One region of the Pseudomonas sp. MUP55 genome, then DNA from elsewhere that is predicted to be linked to it. Evidence: predicted binding sites of a transcription regulator. Region 1 holds the regulator's gene; each other region holds the start of a gene.
What was found. The regulator sigma-54, encoded in region 1, starts transcription at its own class of promoters, with help from an activator protein. The targets are predictions, from matches to a motif close to ANTGGCATNNANNTTGCTNT.

Region 1 (4,895 bases):
CTGGCGATATTCGACGTCGATGGCGTGCTGACCGATGGCCGCCTGTACTTCCTCGAAGACGGCAGCGAGTTCAAGACCTTCAACACGCTCGACGGCCAGGGCATCAAGATGTTGATGGCAGCAGGCGTGCAAACCGCGATTATCAGCGGTCGAAAGACACCGGTTGTGGAACGCCGCGCACAAAACCTGGGGATTCCTCACCTGTATCAGGGGCGCGAGGATAAACTGGTGGTATTGGACGAGCTTCTTGGCCAACTCAACCTAAGCTATGAACAGGTTGCCTATCTGGGTGACGATCTGCCTGACCTGCCGGTGATCCGCCGGGTCGGCCTGGGCATGGCCGTGGCCAATGCCGCAGCGTTTGTGCGTGAACATGCCCATGGCATTACCACCGCCCGCGGCGGCGAAGGTGCCGCCCGCGAGTTCTGCGAATTGATCCTGCGCGCCCAAGGCAGCCTTGAAGCGGCCCACGCCGCCTACTTATAGAGCGTTATATGCTGAGCAAAAAGATTCGCAATTTCCTGCTATTCGGGGTCATCGCCGCGCTGCTCCTCGCGGTGGGCTACTGGAATATCAGCCCGGAGCGCTTTCTCGACAAACCTGTCGTGCAGGTGGATGAAAGCATCATCGACAACTTTGCCACCAACACCCACACCGTGCAGTTCCTGCCCGATGGCAAGGTGCAGTATGTGCTGGTCTCCGATAAGGTCGAGCGCCTGAAAGCTTCGGAAGTCAGCCTGCTGACCAACCCGGACCTGAACCTCTACCGTGGCACCGAACAGCCCTGGCACGTCACCAGCCTGCGTGGCGAGGTCAATCCGGACGGCACCGAAATCGAACTGATCGACTCGGTACGCGTCGCACGTACAGACACACAGAACCGCGACACCATCATTACCAGCAGTCGCATGACCGTATTCCCACAGAAGGAATATGCGCAGACCGAGCAAGACGTTAGAATCGACGGCGCTGGCGGTGTATCGACTGGCAAGGGAATGAAAGCGTATTTGAAAGAAAGCAGGATACACCTGCTATCGAACGTAAGAGGACAGTATGAGGCTCATTAAAACCCTCCCTATTTTGCTCGGTCTGGGCGCAGCACTGGGAAGCGTGAGCGCCTGGGCTCTGCCGAACGATAGCCAGCAACCGATCCACATCTCGGCCGACGATGCGCAGCTTGATGACAAGCAAGGCGTTGCGACCTACACCGGTGGCGTGATCATCACCCAAGGTTCGATGAAGATCACTGGCAATACCGTGACCCTGACTCGCACGGCCACCGGCGATATCGATGTCGTGACTTCCGTGGGCAACCTGGCTTACTTCGAACAGAAGCAAAAGGCAGAAGACCCGGGCCCGATGAAGGGCTATGGCAAGACCATCCAGTACCATGCACAGCAAAATCGCATCGTACTGATTGATCAGGCCAAGGTGCTCAGTGCCGACGGCAACTCCACCGAAGGCGAGAAGATCGTCTACAACACCCAGACCCAGGTCGCCCAGGCGGGTCGCGCCAATGGCAACAAGGTCACCGCGCCTCGCCCACGTATCGACATGGTCATCCAGCCGAAGAAGAAGGCCGAGTAATGGCAACCCTGAAAGCCCAGCATCTGGCCAAGGCCTATAAAAGCCGCCAGGTGGTACGCGATGTCAGCCTGTCGATCGACAGCGGCCAGATCGTCGGCCTGCTCGGCCCCAACGGCGCCGGCAAGACCACATGCTTCTACATGATCGTCGGGCTGGTCCAGGCGGACCAGGGCCGCGTATTGATCGACGACCTGGACGTGAGCCACCAGCCGATGCACGGTCGCGCACGCGCCGGTATCGGCTATCTTCCGCAGGAAGCGTCGATCTTCCGCAAACTTTCGGTGGCCGACAACATCATGGCGATTCTCGAGACCCGCAAGGAGCTCGACCGCGACGGCCGCCGCAAGGAGCTGGAAAGCCTGCTGCAGGAATTCCACATCAACCACATTCGCGACAACCTCGGCATGAGTTTGTCCGGTGGCGAGCGTCGCCGTGTGGAGATCGCCCGCGCCCTGGCGACCGCCCCCAAGTTCATCCTGCTGGACGAACCGTTCGCCGGTGTTGACCCGATTTCGGTGGGCGATATCAAGCAGATCATTCATCACCTCAAGGCCAAGGGCATTGGCGTGCTGATCACCGACCACAACGTCCGTGAAACGCTTGATATCTGCGAAACCGCCTACATCGTCAACGATGGGCAACTGATTGCCGAAGGTGATTCCGCGACGATCCTGGCCAACGAACTGGTTAAAGAAGTTTACCTGGGTCACGAGTTCCGCCTGTAAGCACGGTGATATCGGGCCATTTGCGAGAGCGCGAGCGCGTCAATAAAAACCTCAGCCTTTTTATTGTTACCGCACTCTAGGCAAAGGCCCCGATATCAGGCATATAATTTGCTTATGTTTGGCGCTCACGCGCCCTGTCGTGGATGGCGCATTGCGCCGGCGAATAAGGTGTTAAGCCCCTGCCATGAAACCATCGCTAGTCCTGAGAATGGGCCAGCAGCTGACGATGACACCGCAGCTGCAACAGGCCATCCGCCTGCTCCAATTGTCGACCCTGGACCTGCAACAGGAAATCCAGGAGGCCCTGGAGTCCAATCCGATGCTCGAACGCCAGGAAGAAGGCGACGACTTCGACAATACCGACCCCTTGGCCGACAACATCGAGCAAAAGCCCAATCCCGACGTACAGGAACCGTCCTATCAGGAAACCGCCCCTACGGTGGACAACCTTGAGGACGGCGAATGGAACGAACGCATTCCCAACGAGCTTCCCGTGGACACGGCATGGGAAGACGTCTACCAGACCAGCGCCAGCAGCCTGCCCAGCAATGATGATGACGAATGGGATTTCACCACCCGTACGTCTGTCGGCGAGAGCCTGCAGAGCCACTTGTTGTGGCAATTGAACCTGGCGCCGATGTCCGACACCGATCGCTTGATCGCCGTCACCCTGATCGACTGCATCAACAACCAGGGCTACCTGGACGAAACGCTCGAAGAAATCCTCGAAGCCTTCGACCCGGAACTGGACATCGAGCTGGACGAGATCGAAGCCGTCCTGCACCGCATCCAGCAATTCGAGCCCGCCGGCATTGGCGCGCGCTCGCTCAGCGAGTGTTTGTTGCTGCAACTGCGCCAACTCCCGGCCAAGACCGCCTGGCTGGCTGAGGCCAAGCGCCTGGTCAGCGACTACATCGACTTGCTGGGCAGCCGCGACTATAGCCAACTGATGCGTCGCATGAAGCTCAAGGAAGACGAACTGCGCCAGGTCATCGAGCTGGTTCAGAGCCTCAACCCGCGTCCGGGCTCGCAGATCGAGTCCAGCGAAGCCGAATATGTCGTCCCTGATGTGATCGTGCGCAAGGACAACGAACGCTGGCTGGTGGAATTGAACCAGGAATCGGTGCCGCGCCTGCGGGTCAACCCGCAATACGCCGGCTTCGTGCGCCGCGCCGACACCAGCGCTGACAATACCTTCATGCGCAACCAGTTGCAGGAAGCCCGCTGGTTCATCAAGAGCCTGCAAAGCCGCAACGAAACCCTGATGAAAGTGGCGACCCAGATCGTCGAGCACCAGCGCGGTTTCCTGGAATACGGCGACGAAGCGATGAAGCCCCTCGTACTGCATGACATCGCTGAGGCGGTGGGCATGCACGAATCGACGATTTCACGGGTGACCACGCAAAAGTTCATGCATACCCCACGGGGTATTTATGAGCTGAAATACTTTTTCTCCAGCCACGTAAGCACCTCCGAAGGCGGTGAATGCTCGTCCACGGCGATCCGCGCGATCATCAAAAAACTGGTTGCCGCGGAAAATCAGAAAAAGCCGTTGAGTGACAGCAAGATCGCTGGTTTACTGGAGGCACAAGGCATTCAGGTCGCCCGTCGAACCGTCGCCAAGTACCGCGAATCCCTTGGGATCGCGCCTTCCAGCGAGCGAAAGCGTTTGATGTGACGGGCGGGCCACAGCGTTCCAGTGGTGGGTATTTCTGCCCACCGCTTTATGCACTGGCAACGAAGGAGAAGCTGTATGCAAGTCAACATCAGTGGACACCAGCTGGAAGTCACCAAACCCCTGCGTGAGTACACCGAGAGCAAGCTGAACAAGCTTGCGGGGCATTTTGACAAGATCACCAACGTGCAGGTCATCATGGAGGTCGACAAGCTCAAGCAGAAAATCGAGGCCACCCTGCACGTACCGAATGCCAAGCTCGTCGCCAATGCGGAACATGAAGACATGTACGCGGCGATCGACTCGCTCTACGACAAGCTCGACCGCCAACTCATAAAGCATAAGGAAAAGAATCTGCACCTGATGCAAGGTACAGGTCGTTAACTCTCCCCCCATGATCCGACTTGAAACCATCCTGACCCCCGGCCGTTCCCTCGTGAACGTGCCGGGCGGCAGCAAGAAAAAAGCCCTCGAACAAATTGCCAACCTGATCTCGCGCGAAGTGCCGGGTCTGGAAATGCAGGACGTGTTCGACGCGCTGATTGCCCGTGAAAAACTCGGTTCGACCGGTTTTGGTAACGGCATAGCCATTCCTCACTGCCGCCTCAAAGGCTGCGACACACCCGTCAGCGCCCTGCTGCACCTGGAATCCCCCATCGATTTCGATGCCATCGACGGCGCCCCGGTCGACCTGCTGTTCGTTCTGCTGGTCCCGCAAGCGGCTACCGATGCGCACCTGGAACTGCTCCGGCAGATCGCCAGCATGCTCGACCGCAAGGAAGTACGCGAAAAACTGCGCAGCGCCACCAGCAATGAGGCGTTGTATCAGGTCGTCCTGGATGAACAAAGCGGGCAATAATCATGCGTTTGATCATCGTCAGTGGCCGTTCCGGCTCGGGTAAAAGCAC
Region 2 (4,895 bases), 1.8 Mb from region 1:
ACACCCTAAGTAACTGTGGGAGGGGGCTTGCCCCCGATAGCGGTGGGTCAGCTACAAATAAGCTGGCTGAGAGACAGCCATCGGGGGCAAGCCCCCTCCCACATTTGCACGGTGTTGGGGCTTAGACCACTTCCAGGTAGGAGCTTTGTATCGCCCGCGCCAACTCGCGCACGGTGTCGATAAAGTCGGTCAGCCGGGTGTGCAGCCCGTCTTCCAGAATTTCGTCGATCCCGGTGTACCGCAACCGCGCTTCGAACTCCGCCGCCAGGCGCTGCGCGGTGCGCCCGTAACTGCCGGGCAGGTCGGCGAGGATATGGCTCAATTCCTCGACGCACGCATGCAGCGAGCGCGGCACGTCACTGCGCAGCAACAGCAATTCCGACACCGAGCGCGCATTCAAGGCGTTCGGGTAGAGCTCGGTATACGCCTCGAACGACGACAGTGCGCGCAGCAGGGCGCTCCACTGGTAGTAACCGCGCGCCGACAGGTCGCTGACTTCCTCGGACTCTTCGCCAAACATCTCATAGCGCGCATCCAGCAGCCGCAGGGTGTTATCCGCACGCTCGACAAAGGTGCCCAGGCGAATGAACCGATAGGCGTCATTGCGCATGATGGTGCCGGAAGTTGCGCCGCGAAACAGGTGCGAGCGCTGCTTGACCCAATCACAGAAGTGGCTGATGCCATGGCGCGCCAGGCCGCCGGCGGCGATGCTGCGCATTTCCAGCCAGGTGGCGTTGAGGTTTTCCCACATGTCGGCGGTGATGCGCCCGCGCACGGCGTGGGCGTTGCCCCGGGCAGCGCGCAGGCAGTTGTAGATGCTGGCCGGGTTTTCTTCGTCGAGGGCGAAGAAATGCAGCATGCGCTCGGCGTCCAGTTGCTTGTGGCGTTCCAGGTAATTGTCCAGGGTGCCGCTGCTGAGCAGTGACATCGCCAGTTCGTCCAGGCCATCGCTGCGCCCGGCGTGGGGCATCAGCGACAGCGAATAGCTGACTTCCAGCATGCGCGCCAGGTTCTCGGCGCGCTCCAGGTAGCGGGACATCCAGTACAGATCCGCGGCGGTTCTACTCAACATACTCAGCCCTCCACCACCCAGGTGTCCTTGGTTCCGCCGCCTTGCGACGAATTGACGATCAGCGAGCCTTCCTTCAGCGCGACCCGGGTCAGGCCACCGGGCACCAGGCGCGTTTCCTTGCCCGACAGCACGAACGGGCGCAGGTCGATATGCCGTGGCGCGATGCCGTTTTCGACAAAGGTCGGGCAGGTCGACAGGCTCAGGGTCGGCTGGGCGATGTAGGCGTGGGGGCGGGCCTTGATGCGTTGGCGAAAGTCCTCGATCTCGGCGGCGGTCGACGCCGGGCCGACCAACATCCCGTAGCCGCCGGAGCCTTGGGTTTCCTTGACCACCAGTTGCTCAAGGTTGGCCAGCACGTGGGACAGTTCATCGGGCTTGCGGCACTGGAAGGTCGGCACGTTCTGCAGCACCGGCTCCTCATCCAGGTAGAAGCGGATCATTTCCGGCACATAGGGGTAGATCGACTTGTCATCGGCCACGCCGGTGCCGATGGCATTGGCCAGCACCACGTTGCCGGCGCAATAGGCGGCCACCAGGCCGGGTACGCCGAGCATCGAATCGGGGTTGAAGGCCTTGGGGTCGAGGAACGCGTCGTCGATGCGTCGGTAAATCACATCCACCGGCTTGGGGCCGTCGGTGGTGCGCATGAATACCTTGAGCTCGTGCACGAACAGGTCGGCGCCTTCCACCAGCTCCACGCCCATTTCCCGGGCGAGGAACGCATGTTCGAAGAAGGCACTGTTGAAGCGCCCAGGCGTGAGCACAACGACGTTGGGGTTGTCCAGGCGGCTGGCGCTTTTGAGGGTCTTGAGCAGCAGGTTGGGGTAGTGGTCCACTGGCGCGATGCGCTGCCTGGCGAACACTTCCGGGAACAGGCGCATCATCATCTTCCGGTCTTCGAGCATGTAGCTCACGCCGCTGGGGGTGCGCAGGTTGTCTTCGAGCACGTAGTAGGTGCCGTCGCCGTCGCGCACCAGGTCGACGCCGGAGATGTGCGAGTAAATGTCGCGGTGCAGGTCCAGGCCGACCATCGCCTGTTGATACCCCTCGTTACCCAGCACCTGGTCGGCGGGGATGATCCCGGCCTTGATGATGCGCTGGTCGTGGTAGATATCGGCCAGGAACATGTTCAACGCCGTGACCCGCTGGATACAGCCGCGCTCGATCACGCTCCATTCGCTGGCGGGGATGCTGCGCGGGATGATGTCGAAGGGGATCAGGCGTTCGGTGTCCTGCTCGTCGCCATACAGCGTGAAGGTGATCCCGGCGCGGTGGAACAGCAAATCAGCCTCACGGCGCCGCTGGGCCAGCAGTTCCGGCGGCGTATTGGCCAGCCAGCGCGAGAAATCCTGATAGTGCGCGCGGCACGCGCCGTCTGCGTCATTCATTTCATCGAAGAAAGATCGAGCCATTCCAGTACCTTGTCAGTGCCCAGGATTGCTGGGTGGCACTGCCGCTTGAAAAAACGCATTTTTTTATGAGCCCGTGGCTTAGGGTGCCAACGGGCCTGGTCCTTACTTTCTTATGGAGTCGGCTCTGGGTCGGGGGGTAACGCATGCTCCTGTTTACCGGCAGATGAATGGTTTAAGCAAAGCGTGTGCCGAAACGGCCAAGTCAACGCGATCGCCCTGTGGCGAGGGCGCTTGCTCCCGCCGGGCTGCGAAGCGCCCCCCTGAGCAGTCCTCGGGGTCTTCAAGAGCGCTCCAATTTGGTGCGCGAAAAACTTGAACTTCACCCAGCCCGATTTCTTCTAATTAAGTCTTGAAACCACGTGGAGCCACGTCGTGCCCAGAATCATTTCGCCCGACACCCCGGAAGCGGCCCTGACCGACCACAGCGAGCACAACGCCAAGATCTTCGGTTCGCCCAAGGACCGGCTCGATTTCTATCGTCGCGAGATCCAGTACGAAACCAGTATCCTGGCCAACCGTACCGACGCCTACCTCACCGCGCAGTCGTTCCTGGTGATTGCTTTCGTTTCCGGTATGGGCAACCTCAACCCGGAGTGGGGCAAGTTGTTCACCCTGGTGGTGCCGGTGTTTCTCGCCTTGCTGGGCATTCTCAGTTCCCTCAACGCCTGGCCTGGCATACGCGCCGCCTACGAGATCATCGACCACTGGCACTACAAGCAAAGCGAGCTGCTGCGCAGTGAACCGGTGATGGGCATGGCCTACGATGAGTCGCCGCTATTCTCCGAGATGGAGTCGTCGCACAAGGGCTATCGCAAGTCGCTGCTGTTTTCCATGCGTGCGCCGTGGCTGTTCATGGTGTTCTGGCTGGTGTTGGGCGTCTATGCCTTCTATATCCAGGTCGACAACCCGTTGCATTGAGCAATCGGACTGAACTTCACGGGTTGACGCAGCGCCTTAGTTTTACGTGGTACAGATTTCCCACAGGCCTGCGAAGAGGTGCGCCATGACGACAGATAACGATCCCCAGACCCACAACCGCAACGACCCGGTGATTGACGGTGGCGAGCCGGCCCCCGGCACCGCCGCCGATGCACCCAAGGATCCAGCACCGGCAAGTGATCCGGTGGCCGAGGAAAACGACTACAGTCCAGACTTCAAGCCTGAGCCGCTCGAGCCCAAGCCTGAAACCGATGCCGATATCGATACCCAAGGCGGTTAGAGGAGAAGGTCATGTCAAAAGAATTGGATGAAGAACTCAACGATCCTGGCAATGAAGACCCAGGCTCGCTGATGGACGATGCCGAAGTGCCGCTCAACGATCTGGATGAAGCGGCGGACGTCGGTCACACCGAAGATCAGGACTGATCCGGTGGCGGGCCGGAGGGATCGCTGAGCTTGAAGTAGAGATCTTCTTCAGGCGGGCCGTCCAGCGCTACCTCCTGGCCTACCACGCGGTTGTCCATCAAGGTCTGCGCCTGATGGCGGCTGATGTTGATCACCGTGCTGCGCTTGCCGGTCACCACATACACCACATCCACCCCATGGGCGGCCAACTGGGCCAGATAGTCGGCCCGGGGCAGGTCTTCGCCCTGTTCATATTGATGCTGCTCGTGCACGCTCACGCCGCCCGCCTGTGCCAGATACTGCTGGGAATACCCCAGGCGCTGGCGTTCCTCAAGCAATCGTTGCCCTATGTTTTTCATCTGTTGACTCGCGCTGTAGGTACTGACTGTTTGAAACCCGGGCGCGGCGCAGGATTCAATTTTTTTGCGCGGCGCGGCGCTCGTACCACACCAGCATCGGCTGAGTGCTGAGGCCATGCACCACCACGCTCAACGCGATCACCGAGAGGGTCAGGTTCACCGCCACCGCGCTGCTGGTGCCGACCAGCCCGTGGTTGAGGGCATAGAACAGGTAATAGATGCTGCCGATCCCGCGAATGCCGAACCAACTGACCAGGCTGCGTTGCCGGCGGTCCATCAGGCGGCCCCAAGGCATTGCGAACACGCTGAGCGGGCGGATCACACAGAACAGCAACGCGGCCACCGCCAGCGCGCGCCAGTCCCAATGACTGACCAGCACAATACCCAGCAGCGTCACCAGGAACACTTCCATGGAGCGCTCCACCAGGCTGCCGAAAGCCAGCATATCGCCCATCATCACACCGGCCGCGATCTGCGTATCCTGCAATTGGCTGACATCACCGTGCAGGGCTCGCTCAGGCTCGATCTCCAGGTGGCCCACCACCGGCTGCGCCAGATGCTCGGCGGGGGTCGGGGCGTAACCGGTGGATTTGAACTCGGCCTGGCGCAGCCCCAGGCCCGCTGCGAACACTGACAGAAACCCGTAACCGCCGACGGCTTCGGCGCTCACATACGCCAGGGCGATCAGCGCCAGCGTCAGGTAGTCAT
Region 3 (4,895 bases), 2.6 Mb from region 1:
TTGACGGTTACGCGGCCGATGGGCTGGGCCGGGCTTTCCAGGGTGGCTGTCAATTCCTTGTCACACATGGGCATGCGCAGGCGCGGGTCCAGCTGGTTGACCTGAATCTCATAGCGTCCAGGTGTCTGTGTGGACTCCAGATAATCTTCTACAGTGAATTCAAGAAAGCCCTGGGTGACGCCGATAAGGAGATCAGGCAGGGTGACGTTGTCGGCGCGAGCCGCGACGCCCACGCCCCAGACAAGCAGCGCCATCGCGGCGCAGAGCAGTCTGCGGTACTTTGGGCGGCAAGGGCGTCGGGAAACTGTCGTTTTAATATCCATAGCCAACCAAATAGCAAAGCTCGTGCCGTTTAGTGTTGGGTACGCATCGTACCTCTGGGATTTAGGAGTCTGGGCATGGCAGGTGTAATGGATTCAGTAAACCAGCGCACACAGCTGGTAGGGCAGAATCGCCTGGAGTTGTTGCTTTTCCGCCTGGACGGCAAGCAGCTGTACGGCATCAACGTGTTTAAAGTGCGTGAAGTGTTGCAGTGTCCCAAGTTGACGATCATGCCTAAATCCAGTCCGGTGGTGTGCGGCGTCGCCAATATCCGTGGCGCGACCATTCCGATTCTTGACTTGGCAATGGCCACTGGCTCCTCTGGTTTGCAGGACCGTCAGAGCCCGTTCGTGATCATTACCGAGTACAACACCAAGACCCAGGGGTTCCTGGTGCGCTCGGTGGAACGTATCGTCAATATGAACTGGGAAGAGATCCACCCGCCACCCAAGGGCACCGGGCGCGATCACTACCTGACGGCCGTGACGCGCGTGGACAATCAACTGGTGGAAATCATTGACGTGGAGAAAATCCTCGCCGAAGTCGCACCGACCTCGGAGACCATTTCGGTCGGCGTGGTGGATGCCGAGACGGCGCACAAGGCGGTGTCCCTGCGCGTGTTGACCGTGGACGACTCCTCTGTCGCTCGCAAGCAGGTCACGCGTTGCCTGCAAACCGTCGGTGTCGATGTCGTTGCCCTCAATGACGGACGTCAGGCCTTGGATTACCTGCGCAAGCTGGTGGATGAAGGCAAGAAACCGGAAGAAGAATTCCTGATGATGATTTCCGACATCGAGATGCCGGAAATGGATGGCTACACCCTCACGGCTGAGATACGCAGCGATCCACGCATGCAAAAATTACATATCATCCTGCATACTTCGTTGTCGGGGGTATTCAATCAGGCAATGGTCAAGAAGGTCGGCGCAGATGACTTCCTGGCTAAATTCCGGCCTGATGACCTCGCATCCCGGGTAGTTGACCGGATCAAGGCAGCAGATCACGGCTAGGGGGATTTTCCCTCCTGGCGGTCACACGATTTAAGAGGCGGTATCATTGTCTACGGGTAATTTGGATTTCGAACAGTTCCGGGTCTTCCTGGAAAAGGCCTGTGGCATATTGCTTGGTGAAAACAAGCAATACCTGGTATCCAGCCGCCTCAACAAGCTGATGGAACAGCAGGGCATCAAGTCCCTGGGTGAGTTGGTCCAGCGGATCCAGGGGCAGCCGCGCAGTGGGCTCAAGGAGATGGTGGTCGATGCCATGACCACCAACGAAACCCTGTGGTTTCGTGATACCTATCCTTTTGAGGTGCTCAAGAACAAGGTGCTGCCCGAAGCCATCAAGGCCAGCCCGGGCCAGCGCCTGCGTATCTGGTCGGCCGCGTGCTCGTCGGGTCAGGAACCGTATTCGATCTCGATGTCCATCGACGAGTTCGAACGGACGAACATGGGTCAGTTGAAGGCCGGCGCGCAGATTGTGGCGACGGACTTGTCGGGCACCATGCTCACCAACTGCAAGACCGGTGAGTACGACAGCCTGGCGCTGGGCCGAGGTTTGTCCCAGGAGCGGCTGCAACGCTACTTTGACCCCAAAGGGGCAGGGCGTTGGGCGATCAAGGCGCCAATCAAGAACCGCGTGGAGTTCCGCTCGTTCAACCTGCTCGACAGCTACGCCAGCCTGGGCAAGTTCGACATGGTGTTCTGCCGCAACGTGCTGATTTATTTCTCCGCCGAAGTGAAGAAAGACATCCTGTTGCGTATCCATGGCACGCTCAAGCGTGGCGGCTATTTGTTCCTCGGTGCTTCCGAGGCACTGAACGGCCTGCCTGATCATTTCCAGATGGTGCAGTGCAGTCCTGGGATCATCTACCAGGCCAAATAAGCAATACGCAGTCAAAAATGTGGGAGGGGGCTTGCCCCCGATAGCAGTGTATCAGTGATAGGAACATCAACTGAACTACCGCTATCGGGAGCAAGCCCCCTCCCACAATCGTATCTACGGCAAAGTTGAAGAAAGCGGCAACTCCCGATTGCCGCTTTACTGGCGCCAGGCGGAAATGGCTTGCCGCTTTTCTGGCATTGCCGCAAGCCTTCTCCCCCGCAAGCCCCTGATATACGGGGCTCCAAAAGATTGGCATGCACCTTGCTATAGCCCTGTTAACGAACAGCAGGTCAGCCTAAAGGTTTCCGCCATGAGCATCAGCTTCGATAAAGCGCTCGGTATCCACGAACAAGCCCTGGGCTTTCGCGCCCAGCGTGCCGAAGTCCTGGCCAACAACATTGCCAACGCCGACACCCCGAACTACAAGGCTCGGGATCTGGACTTCTCCGCCGTGCTCGCCGCGCAGCAGGACAAGACCAAGAACGGCACCTTCGCCTTGAACATGACCAACAGCCGTCATATCGAAGCGCAAGGCCTGAGCAGTGGTGACGAGTCGCTGCTGTATCGCACGCCGATGCAGCCGTCGATCGACCAGAACACCGTCGATGCTCAACTGGAACAATCGAACTACGCCGAAAACTCGGTGAACTTCCAGGCCAGCTTTACCCTGCTCAACAGCAAATTCAAAGGGCTGATGTCAGCCCTGCGTGGAGAGTAAGCCATGTCCCTGTCCAGTGTTTTCAATATTGCCGGCAGTGGCATGAGCGCGCAGACCACGCGCTTGAACACCGTCGCCAGTAACATCGCCAACGCCGAGACCGTGTCTTCGAGCATTGACCAGACTTACCGTGCCCGTCACCCGGTATTTGCCACCATGTTCCAGGGCGGCCAGAGCGGCGGCAGTGATTCGCTGTTCCAGAACCAGGATGCCGCTGGCCAGGGCGTGCAGGTGCTGGGTGTGGTTGAAGACCAGAGCAACCTTGAAGCGCGCTACGAACCCAACCATCCGGCTGCGAACGAAAAGGGTTATGTCTACTACCCCAACGTCAACGTGGTCGAGGAAATGGCCGACATGATTTCCGCCAGTCGCTCGTTCCAGACCAACGCGGAAATGATGAACACCGCCAAAACCATGATGCAGAAGGTCCTGACCCTGGGTCAGTGATAAGGGGCGCCAAATAATGGCCATCGTTGATACATCCAACAATACGGCTGTCCAGGACCTGTTCAACTCCAAGGTCAAGGACGCGTCGAACAATGTAGCGAATGTTTCCAAAGCCGCCACCGGCAACCAGGCCTTGGGCAAGGATGCATTCCTGCAATTGCTGGTGACCCAGCTGAAAAACCAGAACCCGCTGTCGCCACAGGACAACGGTGCGTTCGTGGCCCAGCTGGCGCAGTTCAGCAGCCTGGAAGGCATCAACACTCTGAACGACTCGGTGAATAACATCTCGAGCAACTTCAGCTCTTCCCAGGCGCTGCAGGCTTCATCGCTGGTGGGGCGTTCGATCATCACTCAGACCGACAAGGCGCTGGTCGATACCAGCAAGAGCATGACCGGTTCGGTGGCGGTGACGGCGGCGACGGGCAACGTCTCGATCAAGATCACCGACAAAGACGGCAATGTGGTGCGCACCCTTGATATGGGCGCCCAGAGCGCAGGTTCTTCGGACTTTATCTGGGATGGCAAGAACGACAAGGGAGAGGTCGCCCCAGCGGGCACTTACACCTTCGCGGCCTCCACCAAAAACGACAAGGGCGACGCGGTTGCCCTCGCTACTTCGCTGCCGGCAACGGTGACCAGCGTAACGCTGAGCAAGACCGGCGGCGAAATGCTGCTCAACCTTGCGGGCGGCATGGGCAGCGTCAAGCTGTCGCAAATCCAGACTATCGGTACATAGAGCCGGCTAGATACGGCAGAGGGAGAGAAACATGTCTTTTAATATCGGCCTTAGCGGCCTCTATGCGGCCAACAAACAACTGGACGTGACCGGCAACAACATCGCCAACGTCGCGACCACGGGCTTCAAGTCGTCTCGTGCGGAGTTCGCCGACATCTACGCGGCGTCCAAACTGGGCACTGGCCAGAACAGCATCGGTAACGGCGTGAACCTGGCGGCGGTGTCCCAGCAATTCACCCAGGGTGACGTTAACGGCAGCGGCGGTATCTTGGACATGGCGATCCAGGGTGGTGGCTTCTTCGTCCAGAAGGGCAGCGACGGTTCGCTGGAATACACCCGCAGCGGTGCCTTCCGTGCCGACAAGGACGGCTACATCACCAACAACACCGGTACCTCGCGTCTGCAAGGTTATGCGGCGGATGATGACGGCAAGATCATCAAGGGCGGTCTCACCGACCTGCAACTGAACCTGACTAACCTGCCGCCCAAGGCATCCACCAAGGTTGACTCCACCAGTAACCTGAACTCCTCGGAGCCGGTGATCGACCAAACGGCCAAGCCGTTCGATCCCACCAAGACCGACACCTTCACCACCCAGTACAGCACCACCTTGTACGATACCCAGGGCAACGCGCACCCGATGGTGCAGTACCTGGTGAAAACCGACGGCAACAAGTGGAATGCCTACACCTTGATCGACGGTCGCAATCCTGACGGTTCCTCGCCGACCGGTACCCCGTCGACCCCGCCTGTCGCCTCGACATTAACCTTCGATGGCGCCGGCAAGCT
Region 4 (4,895 bases), 1.3 Mb from region 1:
AATGTGCTGATGCAGGAAGGCCTGTCGCGCAATGCCGACGTGGCTTCGGCGCTGGCGCGCATCGACGAGCAAAGCCGCTCGGCCGGCCAGCAGTTCGCCGCGATCACTACCGCCACACAAGAGCAGAGCAGCACCGCGACCTTGCTCAGCAGCAACCTGCAGAGTATTGCGCTGGCTAACAGCGAGCAGCGTGAAGTGGTGTCGAACCTGGCAATCACCGCCAAGGAGCTGGAGACCTTGGCGGCGGGCTTGCGACATGAAGTGGATCGGTTCCGCTGAGCCAGGGCGTTCCGAACACAAAGGCGAAAGGCTCAATTGATCACCGCCGGACGGTACTGCAAGGCTTCTTGCAGATGGTGGCGAGCGATGTCTTCCGTTTGTTCGAGGTCGGCCAAAGTGCGCGCCACCTTGAGCAGCCGATGAGCCGCCCGCAACGACAGCGTCAGTCGCTCGCATGCGTTTTCCAGCCAGCTTTCATCGGCCTTCGTCAGCGTGCAGTACTCGCGCAGCCCCGGCAGATCGAGGAACGCGTTGGCGCAACCCTGGCGCTGTTGCTGGCGCTCTCGCGCGTCGGCCACCAGGGCTGCGGTTTGCGCGGTGTTGTCGCCGGTCTGTTGGGCCGGGCTCAGTGCCGTGGCTTCGCGCGCTACCGTCAGGTGTAGATCGATCCGGTCCAGCAGTGGCCCCGAGAGCTTGTTGCGATAGCGTTGAATCTGTTCCGGCGTGCAACGGCAACGGCCGCTGGGGTCGCCCATATAACCGCAAGGGCAGGGGTTCATCGCCGCGACCAGTTGGAAGCGCGCCGGAAAACTCACCCGGTCCCGCGCGCGGGAAATCACAATATGTCCCGACTCGAGGGGCTCGCGCAGCACCTCCAGCACTTTGCGGTCGAACTCTGGCAGCTCGTCCAGAAACAGCACGCCGTGGTGAGCCAGGGTGATTTCCCCCGGCTGCGGCTTCGATCCTCCGCCGACCAGCGCCGGGCCTGAGGCCGAGTGGTGCGGCTGGCGGAACGGCCGGTGCGGCCAATGGCTCAACGGTGCCAGGCTGACCACGGATTGAATCGCCGCAACCTCCAGCGCTTCCTGCTCGCTGAGCGGTGGCAGCAACCCCGGCAGGCGGCTGGCGAGCAAGGTTTTGCCGGTACCGGGCGGCCCGCTGAACAACAGGTTGTGTGCCCCCGCTGCGGCAATCAGCAAGGCACGCTTGGCGGCCAGTTGGCCCTGTACTTCACTGAGGTCCGGGTAAGGTTTGTTCAAGTACAGCAAGCCGTCTGACGTGTAGGGCTCGATCGGCACGTGCCCGTTCAAATGCGCCACTACCTGCAGCAGATGATCCACAGCAATCACCTTCAGCCCTGATGCCAGGCACGCTTCCTCGGCGTTCGCCCTGGGCACTATCAAGGTGCGACCGGCCTTGCGCGCCGCCAGGGCGGCCGGCAACACACCTTTGACCGCACGCACCTCGCCGGACAGCGCCAACTCGCCCAGACACTCGACATCATCAAGCATCAATGCGGGCACCTGCACGCTGGCCGCGAGGATCCCCAGGGCTATCGCCAGATCAAAACGCCCGCCGTCCTTGGGCAGGTCGGCGGGCGCGAGGTTGAGCGTGATGCGACGCGCCGGATATTGCAGGGCCGAGTTGAGAATGGCGCTGCGAACGCGGTCCTTGCTTTCCTTTACTGCGGTTTCCGGCAAACCCACCAGGGTCAGGGATGGCAAGCCATTGGCCATATGCACTTCAACCGTGACGACGGGGGCTTCAACGCCGATCTGGGCGCGGCTGTGGACGATGGCGAGGGACATGCTCGATCCTTGAATGGGAGGCCGCTTCCTGCGGGTTATTCAAGGGTAGACGAGGGTGGGAAAAGCAAAGCGGGGGAGGTTTTACAGAACGTATCCAGACAACACTATGGGGGAAAACTCTAATACCAGGCAGTTAAGGCGAACACCGTACCTGTGGCGAGGGAGCTTGCTCCCGCTGGGTCGCGAAGCGGCCCCAGACAATCGGACTGCTCAGACAATCGGACTGCTGCGCAGTCCAGCGGGAGCAAGCTCCCTCGCCACAGGTGACTTCGCGCTTCTGCCGTTTTTAACGCTGAGGGGTAACCCCCATCACTCATCGCGGTTATTGAGCAGAGGCTGGCGTCATCCGAGCTTCCAGTTCTGCGACTTTCGCCTCCAGGCTCTCAAGCCGCGCACGCGTGCGGGCCAGTACCACCATCTGGCTGTCGAATTCTTCACGGCTCACCAAGTCGAGCTTGCTGAAGCCGCTTTGCAGCAGGGCCTTGAACTGGCTTTCGATTTCATTGCGAGGCAGCGGGGTGTCACCGCTGAACAGGCGAGAAGCCTGGCCGCTCAGGGCATCAAGGAAGTCTTTGGGCGCGAGCATGGGAAATATTCCGGAAAACAGTTGGCAGGCAGTGTATCACGCAGCCTCTATAGTCTTTCCATGGCCTGACGCGCACGCTTTTCGCGCATCGGGATGGACGGTCGCGCACTGTTTTGATGCGCTTGGCCACTGCCGGAACGCCCGGCGGGTGGGCGTGAGCGGGCAACGGACTGATTTCAGTGCTTTTTACGGAGCTGGCAAGGTTTCTGCTTAGACGAACATGACCCATGCACTGATGCAGTCGCTGTGACGAATGCAGTGCGCCGATGGATCAGGGGTACAGTTTTTCGTCACCAGTGTTCGCTGGCGTCGCCACGGTAAATGCCGAGGCGACGATGCGTTACAAAGCCAGGCACTGCGCTTAGACTTGAGACGGGTTTGTTTTCCTGGGGCAAGTCCACCAATTCGGGAGAGAGTTTTCATGAAGCTAGTCACTGCCATCATCAAGCCGTTCAAGTTGGACGACGTACGCGAGTCACTGTCCGAGATCGGCGTGCAGGGCATTACCGTTACTGAGGTCAAGGGCTTCGGTCGGCAGAAGGGTCATACCGAGCTGTATCGCGGTGCGGAATACGTGGTTGATTTCCTGCCTAAGGTGAAGATTGATGTCGCCATTGACGACAAGGATCTTGACCGGGTTATCGAGGCGATAACCAAGGCCGCCAACACTGGCAAGATCGGTGACGGCAAGATCTTCGTGGTCAATCTGGAACAGGCTATTCGCATCCGTACCGGCGAAACCGATACCGACGCAATCTAAGCCGCCAAACCCCAACGCCCCAGGAGAAAAACACTATGACTCTGCGTAAATTCGCAGGGCTCGGAGCCCTGTTGTCCATCGTAATGCCAAGCCTTGCAATGGCGGCAGATGAAGTGGCGGCTCCAGTCCTCAACTCCGGCGACACTGCCTGGATGCTGACCGCCACCGCACTGGTGCTGTTCATGACTATTCCTGGCCTGGCGCTGTTCTATGGCGGCATGGTCCGTTCCAAGAATATTCTGTCGGTGATGATGCAGTGCTTCGCCATCACTGGCCTGATCAGCATCCTCTGGGTCGTCTACGGTTACAGCATTGCGTTCGATACCACCGGTATGGAGCAGGGCGTAGTCAACTTCAACTCCTTCTTCGGCGGCATGGGCAAGGCGTTCCTGGCGGGCGTCACGCCGGCCAGCATCACCGGGCCTGCGGCGCTGTTCCCGGAAGCGGTGTTCATCACCTTCCAGATGACGTTCGCCATCATCACCCCGGCGCTGATCGTCGGTGCTTTCGCCGAGCGCATGAAATTCTCCGCGATGCTGATTTTCATGGGCATCTGGTTCACCCTGGTCTATGCGCCGATTGCGCACATGGTCTGGAGCGGCAACGGCGGCCTTATGTGGGACTGGGGCGTGCTGGACTTCGCCGGTGGCACCGTGGTGCACATCAACGCCGGTGTGGCTGGCCTGGTGGCGTGTCTGGTACTCGGCAAGCGTAAAGGCTTCCCGACCACCCCGATGGCACCGCATAACCTGGGTTACACCTTGATCGGCGCGGCGATGCTGTGGATCGGTTGGTTCGGCTTCAACGCCGGTTCGGCTGCGGCGGCCAACGGTACGGCCGGCATGGCAATGCTGGTTACCCAGATTGCCACTGCTGCTGCTGCGCTGGGCTGGATGTTCGCCGAGTGGATCGCTCACGGTAAGCCGAGCGCCCTGGGCATCGCCTCGGGTGTGGTGGCCGGCCTTGTCGCCATCACTCCGGCTGCTGGCACCGTCGGCCCGATGGGCGCTCTGGTCATCGGCCTGGCGGCGGGCGTGGTGTGCTTCTTCTGCGCCACAACCCTCAAGCGCAAGCTGGGCTATGACGACTCCCTGGACGCCTTCGGCGTGCACGGTATCGGCGGTATCCTCGGCGCGATTCTGACTGGCGTGTTCGCGGCCCCATCGATGGGTGGCTTCAACGCTGCTACCACCGACATCGCCGCCCAGGTATGGATCCAGTGCAAAGGTGTTGGCTTCACCGTGATCTACACGGCGATCGTCACCTACGTGATCCTCAAGGTGCTGGACATGGTCATGGGCCTGCGTGTCACCGAAGAGGAAGAGGCGGTCGGCCTCGACCTGGCGCAACACAACGAGCGCGGCTACAACTTGTAAGTACGCGAAAAAAAAGATGCCCGGCTTGCCGGGCATTTTTTTGCCTGGCGTTTGTCTTTGGCTATAAGTGGTATGGGTTTTTCGTCGACTTTGTGATGGGATCCACACCGCACTTTTGAGGGTGCGAATGTCTTACAGGCATGTAGGCGTATTCGGCACTTTGTTTTTTTCCAGAGCGCGCTAGAATGCGCGCCGATGGGCGGAGAACTGTATGTGGCAACAGACCCTGATTACCCTGCGGGCCAAGCCCCGGGGCTTTCACCTGGTGACCGACGAGTTGCTTGCCGGCTTGCCTGAATTGAAGGCCTGTCGCGTGGGCCTGTTGCATCTGTGGCTGCAGCACACCTCGGCCTCGTTGACGGTCA

Region 2: a site for sigma-54 is predicted at 2,658-2,677, ahead of SC318_RS12780 (circularly permuted type 2 ATP-grasp protein). Genes of this name have one in related genera too.
Region 3: a site for sigma-54 is predicted at 2,454-2,473, ahead of flgB (flagellar basal body rod protein FlgB). Genes of this name have one in related genera too.
Region 4: a site for sigma-54 is predicted at 2,588-2,607, ahead of glnK (P-II family nitrogen regulator). Genes of this name have one in related genera too.

Annotation. Positions count from the first base shown of each region.
Region 1 is NZ_CP138214.1:1,073,222-1,078,116, reverse strand. It holds gene SC318_RS04730 (KdsC family phosphatase) at 1-486, shown strand, start outside; gene lptC (LPS export ABC transporter periplasmic protein LptC) at 495-1,067, shown strand; gene lptA (lipopolysaccharide transport periplasmic protein LptA) at 1,054-1,587, shown strand; gene lptB (LPS export ABC transporter ATP-binding protein) at 1,587-2,312, shown strand; gene SC318_RS04710 (RNA polymerase factor sigma-54) at 2,497-3,990, shown strand; gene hpf (ribosome hibernation-promoting factor, HPF/YfiA family) at 4,066-4,371, shown strand; gene ptsN (PTS IIA-like nitrogen regulatory protein PtsN) at 4,382-4,846, shown strand; gene rapZ (RNase adapter RapZ) at 4,849-4,895, shown strand, end outside.
Region 2 is NZ_CP138214.1:2,855,120-2,860,014, forward strand. It holds gene SC318_RS12775 (alpha-E domain-containing protein) at 122-1,072, opposite strand; gene SC318_RS12780 (circularly permuted type 2 ATP-grasp protein) at 1,075-2,484, opposite strand; gene SC318_RS12785 (hypothetical protein) at 2,857-3,402, shown strand; gene SC318_RS12790 (hypothetical protein) at 3,488-3,703, shown strand; gene SC318_RS12795 (hypothetical protein) at 3,715-3,849, shown strand; gene SC318_RS12800 (helix-turn-helix domain-containing protein) at 3,840-4,187, opposite strand; gene SC318_RS12805 (cation:proton antiporter) at 4,243-4,895, opposite strand, start outside.
Region 3 is NZ_CP138214.1:4,456,666-4,461,560, reverse strand. It holds gene flgA (flagellar basal body P-ring formation chaperone FlgA) at 1-323, opposite strand, end outside; gene SC318_RS20035 (chemotaxis protein CheV) at 399-1,331, shown strand; gene cheR (protein-glutamate O-methyltransferase CheR) at 1,378-2,205, shown strand; gene flgB (flagellar basal body rod protein FlgB) at 2,516-2,923, shown strand; gene flgC (flagellar basal body rod protein FlgC) at 2,927-3,370, shown strand; gene flgD (flagellar hook assembly protein FlgD) at 3,387-4,106, shown strand; gene flgE (flagellar hook protein FlgE) at 4,138-4,895, shown strand, end outside.
Region 4 is NZ_CP138214.1:5,722,838-5,727,732, reverse strand. It holds gene SC318_RS25970 (methyl-accepting chemotaxis protein) at 1-279, shown strand, start outside; gene SC318_RS25965 (YifB family Mg chelatase-like AAA ATPase) at 312-1,808, opposite strand; gene SC318_RS25960 (accessory factor UbiK family protein) at 2,131-2,394, opposite strand; gene glnK (P-II family nitrogen regulator) at 2,816-3,154, shown strand; gene SC318_RS25950 (ammonium transporter) at 3,190-4,530, shown strand; gene SC318_RS25945 (secondary thiamine-phosphate synthase enzyme YjbQ) at 4,742-4,895, shown strand, end outside.